2 regions of the Allobosea sp. 2RAB26 genome follow, and region 2 is predicted to be linked to the other one. Evidence: riboswitches for the same ligand, from Rfam matches in the RefSeq annotation. Region 2 holds a riboswitch; the other holds the start of a gene.

Region 1 (6,796 bases), on a different contig from region 2:
GGCTGCCGCCAGCGGCACGCTGCTCGATGAGATCGATGCGCTGATGGCGCGCGCGGTCGAAAGCCGGTCGCGCTATGTCAAGCTCTCCGACCGGGCGGCCAGGCTCTACGCCCCTCTTGTCCACGCCACTGCGCTCGCGACTCTCTTGGGCTGGATCGCCTTCGGTCTGCCCTGGCCCGAAGCCCTGATCATCGCCATCACCGTTTTGATCATCACCTGCCCCTGCGCGCTCGGGCTCGCGATTCCAGCCGTGCAGGTCGTTGCCGCCTCAGCCCTGTTCAAGCGCAAGGTCATGTTGAAACAGGGTGATGCGCTGGAACGCCTCGCCGAGGCTGATGTCGCAGTCTTCGACAAGACCGGCACACTCACCTTGCCTGACCCCGATCTGGTCAATGGCGACGAGATCGATGCCGCAACCTTGCAGGCCGCCGGCCGATTGGCTGCCGCGAGCCGCCACCCTCTCGCCCGCGCCATCGCCCGTGCCGCCGGCAATCCCGCACCTGCGAGCGATGTCAGCGAAAATCATGGCGCAGGCTTGAGCGCGATCGTCGGCGGGATCGAAACCCGCCTCGGCAGTGTCGGCTATTGCGGGGTCGGGGCCGAAGCCGCAATCGTCGCCGCCCGCCATCCGGCTGCCTCCCTGATCGCGTGGCGCCATGGCAATGAATGCGCCGTCTTCGCGGTTGACCAGCAGATACGGCCGGAGGCGCGCGACTGCATTGCCGCGTTGCGCGAGCTTGGCCTCGAGATCCGTATCCTCTCCGGCGACCGGAGCGAAGCTGTTGCGCCTGTCGCGTTGGCCCTCGGCATCACGGAGGCCGAATCCGGCCTGCGCCCCGACGAGAAGCTCAAGGCCCTCGACCGGCTCAGCGCCAAGGGGCGCAAGGTGCTGATGATCGGGGATGGGTTGAACGACGCCCCGGCCCTTGCCAAGGCCCATGTCTCGATCTCTCCGATCAGCGCGACCGACCTGGCGCAGGCATCGGCCGACATCGTCTTCATCGGCGACAGCCTGATGCCGGTCGCCGACAGCCTGCGCATCGCCCGCAGCGCCCGCAACCTCATGCTGGAAAACCTCTGGTTCGCGGTGTTGTACAATGCCGTCGCGGTGCCGATTGCCGTCGCGGGGTTCGCGACGCCGCTGGTTGCTGCCGTCGCGATGTCGGGCTCGTCGCTGGTGGTCACGCTGAACGCCCTGCGCGCCGGGCGCGGCCTGCCCGGCCAGAATACGGGAGCAAGCGCATGAACATCCTGGTGATCCTGTTCCCGCTGGCGCTCGGTCTCGGACTGCTGGGGCTGGCAGCCTTCTTCTGGTGCATGCGCACCGGCCAGTTCAGCGATCTCGAGGGGCCGAGCTGGCGCATCCTCAGGGATGACGACCTGCGCTCACCTGGGGACACCAACCTCAACGATCATTGACGCCGCTGCCGTTCCGGCCTTACCTCGCCGGCGACGGTTCCCTTAGGGGATCAAAAGGGAATGCGGTGCGGATGGTTCGCCATTCAATGCCGTGGCTGCCCCCGCAACTGTAAGCGGCGAGCCTTTCGCCACACGCCACTGGGCCCTCGGACCTGGGAAGGCGGCGTCAAGGCACCGACCCGCGAGCCAGGAGACCTGCCGTCAGCCGTGGTCACACGCGAACACGTTCGGACGGGGTGTTTCGATCGCTTGTTGAACTGCACGCTGGCCAAGGGCAGCGGGCGGGGCCTCGCGTTCGCGGTGACGTGCCACTGACGTCAACGCCCGAGGTTTCACCAGTGATCCGCCTTTCCCCGACCGCCCGGCGCGGCCGGCTGCTCATAGTCCTGCCGCTTCTCGTCTCTGCCAGCTCCCTGCCCGCCGGCCGGAGCTCGGCCCAGTCCGCTCCGGAAGCGATTTCCCTCGACGAGATCGTCGTCAGCGCGACGACGCGGCCCACGCCAGCCCGCGAGATCGCCAATTCCGTGACCGTCATCACCGCCGGCGATATCCAGCGCGAGCAGCGCCGAACCCTGCCGCAGGCCCTGGCCGCCGTTCCCGGCCTCAATATCGTGCAGATCGGCGGCCCGGGCGGGCAGACCTCGGTCTTCATGCGCGGCACCAACTCCAACCACGTCAAGGTCCTGATCGACGGCATCGAGGCCAACGACCCGTCGACGCCGAACCGCTCCTTCGATTTCGGCTCGGTGCTGACCGACGACATCGAGCGCATCGAAGTGCTGCGCGGTCCGCAAAGCGGCCTCTACGGCGCCAATGCACTGGGCGGTGTCATCTCGATCACGACCAAGCGCGGTGACGGTCCGCCAAAGCTGACGGCCCGCGCCGAGGCCGGCTCATACGGCACCTTCAACCAGGCGGTCAGTCTGAGCGGCGGCGACGACCGCTTCAACTACGCCCTCAGCATCGCCCATTTCAAATCGGATTCGACCCCGGTGACACCTGCCGGTCTCGTTCCACCCGGGCGCCGCATCAATCCAAACTCCTACGACAACTGGACCTATTCGGCCCGGTTGGGCGTCGCGCTGTCCGATACGCTGTCGCTGAACTGGGTCGGCCGCTACACCGACGGCTACCTGCTCTTCACCGGCGATTCCGGTTTTCCCAGCACGCCCAGCGGCTTCCGCAGCAGCCAGGACTATAAGCAGGCCTTCACGCGCGGAGAGGTCGTCTGGGATCCGCTCGGCGGGCGCTTCGTCAATCGCTTCGGACTGTCCTACAGCAACCAGGACCGTTCCAACCGCATTCCCAATGCCATTGGTATCCTCGGCCTGCCGACGGAGAATCTCGGCGAACGCACCAAGGTCGACTGGCGCGGCGACCTGGAGCTGATGAAGGGCCAGACCCTGGTGATGGGCCTGCAATATGAGCGCGAGCGGCTGGAAACCCGCGCCCTCACGGCATCCAATGGCAATACTGGCGCCTTTGCCGAACTGCAGTCGAATTTCAGCGACAGGCTCTTCATGGTCTCGAACATCCGCTACGACGATGACGAGACCTTCGGCGGCCACACGACCTACCGCATCGCGCCGGCCTATATCGTGCCGGGAACCGAGACCAAGCTGAAGGCGAGCTACGGCACAGGTTTCAAGGCGCCGACCCTGAGCGAGCGCTTCAGCGATTCTCGCCCGGCCTTCAACTTCTTCGGCAATCCGGACCTGAAGCCGGAGGAAAGCCGCGGCTGGGATCTCGGCTTCGAGCAGCCCTTGCTCGCAGACAAGGTCCGGTTCGGCGCCACTTATTTCCACAACGACATCGAGAACCTGATCGTCACCAACGCAGCACGGAACTCCTATGCCAATATCGGCAAGGCCACGACCAAGGGCGTCGAGGCCTTTGCCGCGCTCGAACTCTCGCCCCAGTTCAAGGTGCGGGCGGACTACACCTTCACCATCGCCAAGGACGACATCGCCCGGCAGGAGCTGCTGCGCCGTCCCCGTCACAAGGCCAGCGTAACGGCAAGCTGGACGCCGGTTGACAAGCTCACCCTTTCGGCGACGCTGATCTATGTGGGTGAGCGCGTCGACGGAAACCGAGACTTCTCGATATCGCGCATGCGGGCGCCGCGAGCTGCCATCGTCAATCTCGCCGCCGAGTACAAGGCAACCGATACGCTCAGTGTCTTCGGCCGCATCGATAACCTGCTGGACAAGCGCTACGAGAACCCCGTCGGCTTCCTGGTGCCGGGTCTCGGTGCCTATGGCGGGCTGAAGGTAACCCTGTGAAGCGCCGGGCAACCCACGCGATCACCGGCCCTGCGCTGGCGCTTGGCCTCTTGCTCGGGTTCGGCGGCCCGATTGCCGCCGAAACGCCGGCAAGGCCTTCCCGCATCGTCTCGCTGAACATGTGCACCGACGAACTGGTGCTGCGGCTCGCCGAGCGCGACCGCATCGCCTCGGTCACCTGGCTCTCCCAGGACCCGCGCAACGCCAACATGTCCGAGGTTGCCAGGACCATCCCGGCCAATCACGGCCTTGTGGAAGAGGTGCTGAGCTACAAGCCGGACCTGATCATCGCTGGCGCCTACACGACGCGCAGCACCGTCGCGCTGCTGAAGAAGGCGGGCGTACCCGTCCGCGAGTTCGGCGTGCCGCGCAGTCTCGCCGAAATGCGCACGCAGATCGCCGAGATGGCGGCCTTGCTCGGCGAGGAGGAACGGGGCAAGGCCCTGATCGCCGCGATAGACCAACGCCTCGAGGCACTCACCGCAAACCCGATCGCCGGCCATCCCAGGGCGCTCGTCCTGCGGCCGAACGGTTTCACGGTCGGGCGCGGCTCCCTCGTAGACGAAATCCTGACCCGCGCCGGTCTGACCAATCTCGCCGCCGAGCTCGGCATCGACAGCTATGGCCAGATCGCACTGGAGACGGTCGCGCTCGGCCAGGCCGACATGCTGATCCTCAACACCACGCCGGACGGCCCTCCCTCGCTCGCCCACGAGATCCTCGGCCATCCGCTGCTGGCGAAGCTCGGCGCGCGGCTCAGGCTTGTCGCCCTCCCCTCGAAACTCTGGACCTGCGCCGGACCGGCCGTGCTCGATGCCATTGAGCTGCTGGCCGCTTCCCGCAAGCAAGGATCGCGCTCATGACAATCGCGGTTCAGGGCAGGATACGGGACAGGGCGCCAAAGCTGGGGCGGCTCATTGTCATGCTGGCCCTGTTGATGCTGGCCATGATGCTCGTTTCCATGGCGGTGGGTTATGCCCCACTCGACATCAAGGCGGCCCTCGCCGACGCCCTCGCCGGACGGAAGACCCTGCCGGCGCTCGTCCTTGTCGAGCTGCGCTTGCCGCGCGCGCTGCTGGGCGCGCTCGTCGGTTTCAGTCTCGGGCTTGCCGGCGCCGCCATGCAGGGCCTGCTGCGCAATCCGCTTGCCGAACCCGGAATCCTCGGAATTTCAAGCGCCGCCGCCTTCGGCGCGGTCGTGGTCTTCTACAGCGGCTTGTCGGCGACGATGGCGCTCGCCCTCCCCTTGGGCGGCATGGCCGGCGCCGCAATGGCGACGCTTCTGCTCTATGCCTTCCTGGGGCGCGGCGCCGGAACGATGACGCTGATCCTCGCCGGTGTCGCGATCAACAGCTTCGCGGGTGCGATGACGGCGCTTGCGCTCAACCTCGCGCCAAATCCTTACGCAGCGTTGGAAATTGTCTTCTGGCTGATGGGCTCGCTCGCGGACCGCAGCCTGCTCCATGTCTGGCTCGTGCTGCCGCCGATGATCCTCGGCTGGCTGTTGCTGCTGTCGACCGCGCCTGCCCTCGACGCACTCACCCTGGGCGAGGACACCGCAAAGAGCCTTGGCTTCGACCTGGCCTGGCTGCGTGCCCGGCTGATCGGCGGAGCTGCACTCGCCGTCGGCAGTGCGGTCGCAGTCACCGGTGCGATTGGTTTCGTTGGTCTTGTCGTGCCGCATCTGCTGCGCCCGCTGGTCGGGAACCGACCGGGCCGGCTGCTGCTCGTCAGCGGCTTCGGTGGAGCGATCCTGACACTCCTCGCCGATACCGCGCTGCGCCTCACCCCGATCCGTCCCGAGCTGAAGCTCGGTGTGGTGACGGCGCTGATCGGAGCCCCCTTCCTGTTCCACCTGATCCATCGCCTGCGGCGGGAGGTCTGATGAAGATCGAAGCCTCGGGAATTTCGCTCACGCTCGGCGGGAAGCCGATCCTGCGCGACATCGATATCGCGCTTTCGGCAGGTGAAATGGTCGGGCTGATCGGCCCCAACGGCGCCGGCAAGACGACCTTGCTGCGTGTGCTCGCCGACCTCGTCACACCTGATTCCGGCGAGGTGCACTATGACGGGGTGACCGTTCGGACGCTCGGGCGCAAGGAGTTGGCGCGGCGCATCGCCTTCCTTGCGCAGGGCGGCGCGGTGCACTGGTCGATGCGCGCGGCAGCGCTCGTCGGGCTTGGGCGGTTGCCGCATCGCCAGCCCTTTGCCGGAGAGAACGAGGCGGATCGCGCCGCGATCATGCGGGCCATGGCAGCAGCCGACGCTACCGCCTTTGCCGACAGGACAGTCGAGACCCTCTCGGGCGGGGAACGCATGCGCGTGCTGCTGGCGCGCGCGCTAGCCGTCGAGGCGTCGATCCTGCTTGCCGACGAACCTCTGGCGGCGCTCGACCCGCTGCATCAACTCGAGGTCATGGAGCTTCTGCGCCGGACCGCCGCCGGCGGAACCGGGGTGGCGGTCATTCTGCATGACCTGACACTGGCGGCGCGCTTCTGCGATCGCCTGATCCTGCTCGACCGCGGCAGGCTCATTGCCGACGGGTCGCCCGAAACCGTCCTCAGCGACGCCAATCTTGCTGACGTCTTCGGCATTGCGGCGGCCCGCGGCCTGGAAGCAGGCATGCCCTATCTGTTGCCCTGGCGGCGCCTCACATCGGAACAATCTCGACATGACAGCCCGTGACGACATCCGTGCGCTCCTGCGCGCCCATCTCGCCGATCCAGCCTCGCAATGGAATCTCGGCACCTTTGGCGCCATTGCGGAGTTCATGCGCGATTCGAACGAACCCGTTCAGTTCACTGATAAGACTCACGTCCTTGCGGCGACGACTGCACGCGGCGGCATCGGCTTCGGCGATCTGACGGATGTCACGCCCTTTGCATCGGAATCCGCGACCGGCCAGGGCTGGAACCACCGCATCGCGCTCTGTCTGCCCGACGCAGCCTGCGCAATGAACCGGCGCACCGTCCTGACCGAGATCGGTCCCGATGGCGACGCCCTGCGCGAGCAGGATCGTGAGGGCATTCTCTTCGACATGGGCCTCGATACCCTGCAAGTCGATATCTGCATCCGAACCAACACTCCCGTGCTGA
Region 2 (6,796 bases):
TTGCGCAGGCGGCACAGCAGCCTCAACAGGCTCGACTTTCCCGAACCGTTGGGGCCGATGAGACCGAGGATCTTTCCCGGTTCGGCGTGCAGCGTCACGCCGTCCACGATCACGCGCCCTCCGGCGCTCCAACGGACGTCGCGCGCGGCCAGCGTCATGCCGGTCGCCTCGCGCGATAGAGTATGAAGGCGAAAGCCGGGGCGCCGAACAGCGCCGTCACGACGCCGATCGGCAGAATCTGCTGCGGCACCAGCGTCCGCGACAGGATGTCGGCAAGAATCATGAAGATTGCACCGATGATCAGGCATGCCGGGAGCAGCCGGGCATGGGCTGGGCCCGTCAGGAAGCGCGCGGCGTGGGGTATGACGAGACCGACGAACCCGATCGTGCCGACGATACTGACCATGGTCGCTGTCATCACAGCCGTCGTCACGAACAGCACGATGCGCACGCGGGTCACCGCCACGCCCAACGCGGCCGCGGCATCCGCGCCGAAGGCGAACGCATCGAGCGCCTTCGTATGAAAGATGCAGACAGCGAAGCCCGCGAAGGCCACTGGCGTAGCGAGCCAGACATCGGGCCAGCGCACCCCCCCGAAATTACCGAGAAGCCAGAACATCACGCCGCGGGCCTGTTCGGCACTGGCCAGCGTGGTGACGATCGTCGCGGTCGCCGCATTGAACAGCTGCGATCCGGCGACGCCTGCGAGGATCACGCGGTCGGTCGCGCCACCGGCCCCTGCGGCGAGCAAGGCAACGATGACGAGCGCAGCAATGGCGCCGAGGAAGGCACCGCCAGATATGCTGAGCGCAGCACCGCCGAAGCCCAGGATCATCACCGCGACCGCACCCGTCGAGGCTCCGGCCGAGATACCGAGGATATAGGGCTCTGCGAGCGGATTGCGCAGCAGCGCCTGCAGGATTGCGCCCGAAAGCGCGAGCGCTCCTCCGCAGAGGGCCGCCACCACAGCCCGGCTCAACCGGTAGTCGAAGATGACGCCCTGCTGGATCGCGCTCACGGGGTAGTCGAGATCGAACAACCCGTTGCCCAGGGCCCTGAAGACCGTGGCAAGCGGGATCGACATTTCGCCGATTGTCACGGCGAGCGCGATCGCGAGTATCATCACGACGAAGGCGAGGATCGCTACTGCGCCCCTCGCCAACCAGTTGGGCCGAACCACTCCATGGCTCACTTGGTGAGGCCGAAGCTCTTGATGCCGTTGGCCAGCGCCTCGATGCCGTCGATCGTATCAAGCCCGGCCCTGGTCGCGCCGACATCCATGATCACGATCCGCTGCTGCCGGCTGGCGTCGAGCTTGCTCGCAACCGCGTCGGTCTTGAGGAAGTCGAGCTTGAGATTGATGTCATCTGCTGGGAAACGCCGGCGATCCATCTTGACCACGACGATGACGGCAGGGTTGGCGGAAGCGACGGTCTCCCAACCAACCAGCGGCCATTCCTCGTTGGTGGTGATGACGTTCCGGGCGCCGAGCTTCGACAGGATATAGGCAGGCACGCCATTCTTGCCGGCCAGGAAGGCGTCGCCCTTGATGTCCTTGCTGGAGAACCAGACCACGACGGGGACATCCTGCGGCTTGATACCGGCCACAGAAGCGACCGCCTTGTCCTCGCGGGCCTTCAATTCGGCGACCAGCGCCTCGGCGCGATCGGAGACGTCGAAGATCTGCCCGAACTCGCGAATATTGCGGTAGACGAGATCCATCGTGAACATCTGCGTGCGGACGCCGTCGCCCGGCCCGGAATTGTCCTTTCCGACGCAGTCGGTGGGCGAGACATAGGTCGGCACCTTCAGCTTCGCAAACTGGTCGCGCTTGCCGACGATGCCGTTGGGGCCGATATGCCATTCGAACATCGCAGTCACGAGGTCGGGTTCCTGGGCGACGACGGCCTCGAAACTCGGATCGTTGTCGGCAAGCCGCTTCACCTTGGCGTTGACCGCCTCATAGGGCTTCGCGACAGGGCTGAACCACACGGCTGTGCCCACGACCTTGTCGCCGAGCCCGAGCGCGTAGAGGATCTCGGTCTGCGTCTGTCCGACCGCCACGACGCGCTTTGGCGCCTGGTTGAACGTTATCGTCTCCCGGCAATTCTCCAGCGTCAGCGGATACTGCGTCGGCGCGGCCAAGGCCGCTCCGGACATCGACATGCCGATGGCTGCGACGAACGAAAGGCAAGAAAGGCGTGCGGCGCTGCGCATTGAAGTCTCCGATAGCGTCGAGCGGCGGCATGCGTCGCGAGGCTCGGGGGCCTCGCACGGCCGATCCTGTAATGCAACAATATTACAATTTTGATAGACTGCTCGACGAGTCTGCGTCAAGCGCTCTGCCGCGGCTGCGACCGCGTGGTTCGGCATCATGGACATGGAATTCATCGCTCCCCGAGATGACGAGCCGGGAGCTTGAGCGGATCGGTTCGGGGGTGCGGGTCTACGACCTGCCGCCGACGCAAATCCCCCCGGACACCCCGCCCGAAAGACGCTTCTGCGATCAGGGCAGGTCTCCTGGCTCGCGGGTCAGCGCTGGCTTCGCCCGGCCTTCCCGGCGTGAGAGCGCCAGTGGACGTTGGGAGAAGAGCTCGCCGCTTACAGTTGCGGGGGCAGCCTCGGATTCGGCGCAGGGCGCCTCACCGAATTCCCTCTTAGCTTCGGGCCTGGACCCGAGGAACCTTGATCGCGGCCGACCATAGAGGGGCCCAAGGCGGCGTCAAGCCGCAGGCACCGACCACACCGCCTGCTGATGGAGCCCTGCAGCGAGACGGCTCCATCCTTCTCGGCTCACTCCCAGCTCAGGGCGCCGCCGTTCTGGTATTCGATGACGCGGGTCTCGAAGAAGTTCTTCTCCTTCTTCAGGTCCATCGCCTCGCTCATCCAGGGGAACGGGTTTTCCGTTTCCGCGAAGACCGGCGCGAGGCCGAGCTGCGCGCAACGGCGGTTGGCGATGAAATGCATGTACTGCTCGCAGAGCGCAGCATTCAGGCCGAGGAAGCCGCGCGGCATGGTGTCCCGGCCATAGGCGGCCTCGAGTTCGGCAGCGTCGCGGATCATGCCGCGCAGCTCGTCCTGGAAGGCCTTGGTCCAGAGATGCGGGTTCTCGATCTTGATCTGGTTGATCACGTCGATGCCGAAATTCAGGTGAATGCTCTCGTCGCGCAGGATGTACTGGTACTGCTCGGCGATGCCGACCATCTTGTTGCGTCGGCCGAGCGACAGGATCTGGGCGAAGCCGGTATAGAACCACATGCCCTCGAAGATCACGTAGAAGGCGACGAGGTCGCGCAGGAAGGCCTGATCGGCCTCGGGCGTGCCGGTCTCGAAATCGGGATCGTCGAGATGCTGGGTGTGCTTCAGGGCCCAGGCCGCTTTGTCGGTGATCGAGGGCACCTCGCGATACATGTTGAAGAGTTCGCCCTCGTCGAGGCCGAGACTCTCGACGATGTACTGGAAGGTGTGGGTGTGCACCGCCTCCTCGAAAGCCTGGCGCAGCAGGTACTGCCGGCATTCCGGATTGGTGAGATGACGGTAGATCGCGAGCACGATGTTGTTGGCGACGAGGCTTTCCGAGGCCGCGAAGAAGCCGAGATTGCGCTTGATCGTGCGGCGCTCGTCCTCGGTCAGCCCGTCCTTCGACTTCCACAGAGCGATATCGGCCTGCATCGAGACCTCTGTCGGCATCCAGTGATTGTTGCAGCCGGCGAGGTATTTCTCCCAGGCCCATTTGTACTTGAGCGGCAGGAGCTGGTTCACATCGGCGCGGCAGTTGATCATCCGCTTCTCGTCGACGCTGACGCGGCCGCCGGAGCGATCGATCTCGCCGAGGCCGGTGGCATCGGCAGAGGTTCCGCCGGGCGCGGCCGGATTGAGATCGAGGGCGGTGGCAGGCTTGCTGTCTGACCAGTCGAGCATGATGAATATCCAATCGGGTCTGAATGTCATGGCCGGGTCTGCCCCGGCCGTCCGTATCGTTCGCTATCGGGCAGGGCCGGGCATCCATCGCGAAGGCGAGCGTGGATGCCGCCGCTGCCTCACTGGCAGGCTTCGCAGGTCGGATCGTCGATCGAGCAGGCGTTCGGCACGGCCATGCCATTGTCGAGCGGGATGTCGACGAGGATCGGCTTGGACGCGACGGGGACCGTTGCCGACACCGCGTTGAGCTTGCCGTCAGTGCCCTTCAGCGTCGACTTCTCGACATGGGTCGCCGAGAGCGCGCGCAGGTAATAGGTCGTCTTCAGGCCGAGCCGCCAGGCGAGGCGATAGGCCTCGTCGAGCTTCCTGCCGGAAGGCTGCGCCATGTAGAGATTGAGCGACTGGCCCTGGTCGATCCATTTCTGACGGCGTGCGGCGGCGCGGATCAGCCAGCTTGTCTCGATCTCGAAGGAGGTTGCGTAGAGCGCCTTGAGATCGTCGGGGACGCGGTCGATCTGACTGACCTTTCCGTCGTAGTATTTCAGGTCCGAGACCATGACCTCGTCCCAGAGATCGCGCGCCTTGAGATCGCGGACGAGGTCGGCATTCACGACCGTGAAGTCGCCCGACATGTTCGCCTTGACGTAGAGCTGGCTATAGGACGGCTCGATCGACTGCGAGACACCGACGATGTTGGAGATCGTTGCGGTAGGGGCGATCGCCATGCAGTTCGAGTTGCGCATGCCGGTGGTCTTCACCCGCTCGCGCAGGCTGTCCCAGTCCAGCGTCGTCGAACGATCGAGCTCGACATCGCCGTCGCGGGCCTCCGAGAGGATGTCGAGCGAGTCGATCGGCAGGATGCCCTTCGACCAGAGCGAGCCTTCGAAGCTCGGGTAGCGACCGCGCTCGGCGGCAAGATCGACCGAGGCCGAGATCGCAAACCAGCTGATCGCCTCCATCGAGGTGTCGGCGAAGGCTACGGCACCCTCGGACGCCGCGGGCAGGCGCAAGGTCTGCAGCGCATCCTGGAAGCCCATGATGCCGAGGCCGACCGGGCGGTGGCGCAGGTTCGAGCGGCGTGCCTCGGGGATCGTGTAGAAATTGATGTCGATGACGTTGTCGAGCATCCGCATCGCGGTCGCGACCGTCTTGCCGAGCCTGGCCCGGTCGAGCCCGCCCGCCGTCACATGGGCTGCCAGGTTGATCGAGCCCAGATTGCAGACGGCGACCTCGTCGGCCGAGGTGTTCAGCGTGATCTCGGTGCACAGGTTCGAGGAATGCACCACGCCGGCATGCTGCTGCGGCGAGCGCAGGTTGCAGGCATCCTTGAAGGTCATCCAGGGATGGCCGGTTTCGAACAGCATGGTCAGCATCTTGCGCCAGAGATCGAGCGCGTTGAGGCGCTTGAACACCTTGATCTCGCCGCGCTCGGCCTTGGCTTCACAGGCCTCATAGGCCGCCTTGAACGGCTTGCCGTAGAGATCGTGAAGGTCGGGCGTCTCGTCGGGCGAGAACAGCGTCCACTGGCCTCCGGCGGCGACGCGCTGCATGAACAGGTCGGGGATCCAGTTCGCCGTGTTCATGTCATGGGTACGGCGGCGGTCGTCGCCGGTGTTCTTGCGCAGATCGAGGAACTCCTCGATGTCGACATGCCAGGTTTCGAGATAGGCGCAGACCGCGCCCTTGCGCTTGCCACCCTGGTTGACGGCGATCGCGGTGTCGTTGGCGACCTTCAGGAACGGCACGATGCCCTGGCTCTCGCCATTGGTGCCCTTGATATGAGCGCTAAGGCCACGCACAGGCGTCCAGTCATTGCCCAGCCCGCCGGAATATTTGGCCAGCAGGGCGTTGTCCTTCACCGCTTTGAAGATGCCGTCGAGATCGTCCGGCACCGTGGTCAGGAAGCAGGAGGAGAGCTGCGGCCTGAGGGTTCCTGCGTTGAACAGGGTCGGCGTCGAGGCCATGAAGTCGAAGGAGGAGAGCAGGTCGTAGAAGGCGATCGCCCGGGCCTCGCGGTCGATCTCGCGGATCGCCAAACCCATCGCGACACGCATGAAGAAGGCCTGCGGCAGCTCGAAGCGATTGCCTCGGACATGCAGGAAATAGCGGTCATAGAGCGTCTGGAAGCCGAGATAATCGAACTGGAGGTCGCGCTCCGGCTTGAGCGCAGCCGCAAGGCGGGCGAGATCGAAGCGTCCAAGCTCGGGATCGAGCAGCTCGTTGGCGATGCCGGTCTTCACATAGGCGTGGAGATAGTCGCCGTAACGTACTGACATTTCTGCCTGAGTCGCCTGTTCCGGACGACCGGAGACGAAGCTCAGCGCCTCGCGGCGGAGCTTGTCGAGCAGGAGGCGAGCCGAGACCTTGGAATAGTTCGGCTCGGTCTCGACCAGGGTGCGCGCAGCCAGGATCGGCGCCTGCGCCAGCTCATCCTGACTGATGCCGTCATAGAGGTTGCGCTGCGCTTCGCTCAGCACGGCTTCAGCCGAGACGCCGTCGAGCCCGGCGCAGGCTTCGCGAATGACCGTGGCGAGGCGAGCCCCATCGAGCGGCACGAGCGCGCCGTCGGCTGCCTTCATGCGCAGCACCGGCGCGGAGGCGACCACAGGCTTCGCTTCCGCCTTGGCGCGGGCCCGTTCCTGGGCTCGTTCCTCGCGGTAGAGCACATAGGCGCGGGCGACCTTGTGGTGTTCGCTGCGCATCAGCGCGAGTTCGACCTGATCCTGCACATCCTCGATATGGAAGGTACGGCCGGCATCGGCGCGCCGCGTCAGCCCGGCGACGATCTGCTGGGTCAACTCCGCGACGATGTCGTGGATTCGGCGCGAGGCAGCGGCGCTGCTGCCCTCGACCGCCAGAAAGGCCTTGGTCAGAG

The links. A riboswitch is a leader RNA that binds a small molecule or an ion and turns the genes downstream of it on or off. The one in region 2 is predicted to bind cobalamin.
Region 1: linked by a shared signal. The riboswitch ahead of AB4118_RS11355 (TonB-dependent receptor plug domain-containing protein) and the one ahead of AB4118_RS21270 (ABC transporter substrate-binding protein) in region 2 are both predicted to bind cobalamin.

What each region holds. Positions count from the first base shown of each region.
Region 1 covers NZ_JBFRGS010000005.1:199,533-206,328, reverse strand. The annotation lists gene AB4118_RS11365 (heavy metal translocating P-type ATPase) at 1-1,246, shown strand, start outside; gene ccoS (cbb3-type cytochrome oxidase assembly protein CcoS) at 1,243-1,419, shown strand; cobalamin riboswitch at 1,437-1,636, shown strand; gene AB4118_RS11355 (TonB-dependent receptor plug domain-containing protein) at 1,758-3,701, shown strand; gene AB4118_RS11350 (ABC transporter substrate-binding protein) at 3,698-4,564, shown strand; gene AB4118_RS11345 (FecCD family ABC transporter permease) at 4,561-5,586, shown strand; gene AB4118_RS11340 (ABC transporter ATP-binding protein) at 5,586-6,386, shown strand; gene AB4118_RS11335 (DUF6925 family protein) at 6,373-6,796, shown strand, end outside.
Region 2 covers NZ_JBFRGS010000011.1:69,878-76,673, reverse strand. The annotation lists gene AB4118_RS21280 (ABC transporter ATP-binding protein) at 1-158, opposite strand, end outside; gene AB4118_RS21275 (FecCD family ABC transporter permease) at 155-1,123, opposite strand; gene AB4118_RS21270 (ABC transporter substrate-binding protein) at 1,189-2,217, opposite strand; cobalamin riboswitch at 2,494-2,703, opposite strand; gene AB4118_RS21265 (ribonucleotide-diphosphate reductase subunit beta) at 2,794-3,921, opposite strand; gene AB4118_RS21260 (ribonucleoside-diphosphate reductase subunit alpha) at 4,041-6,796, opposite strand, start outside.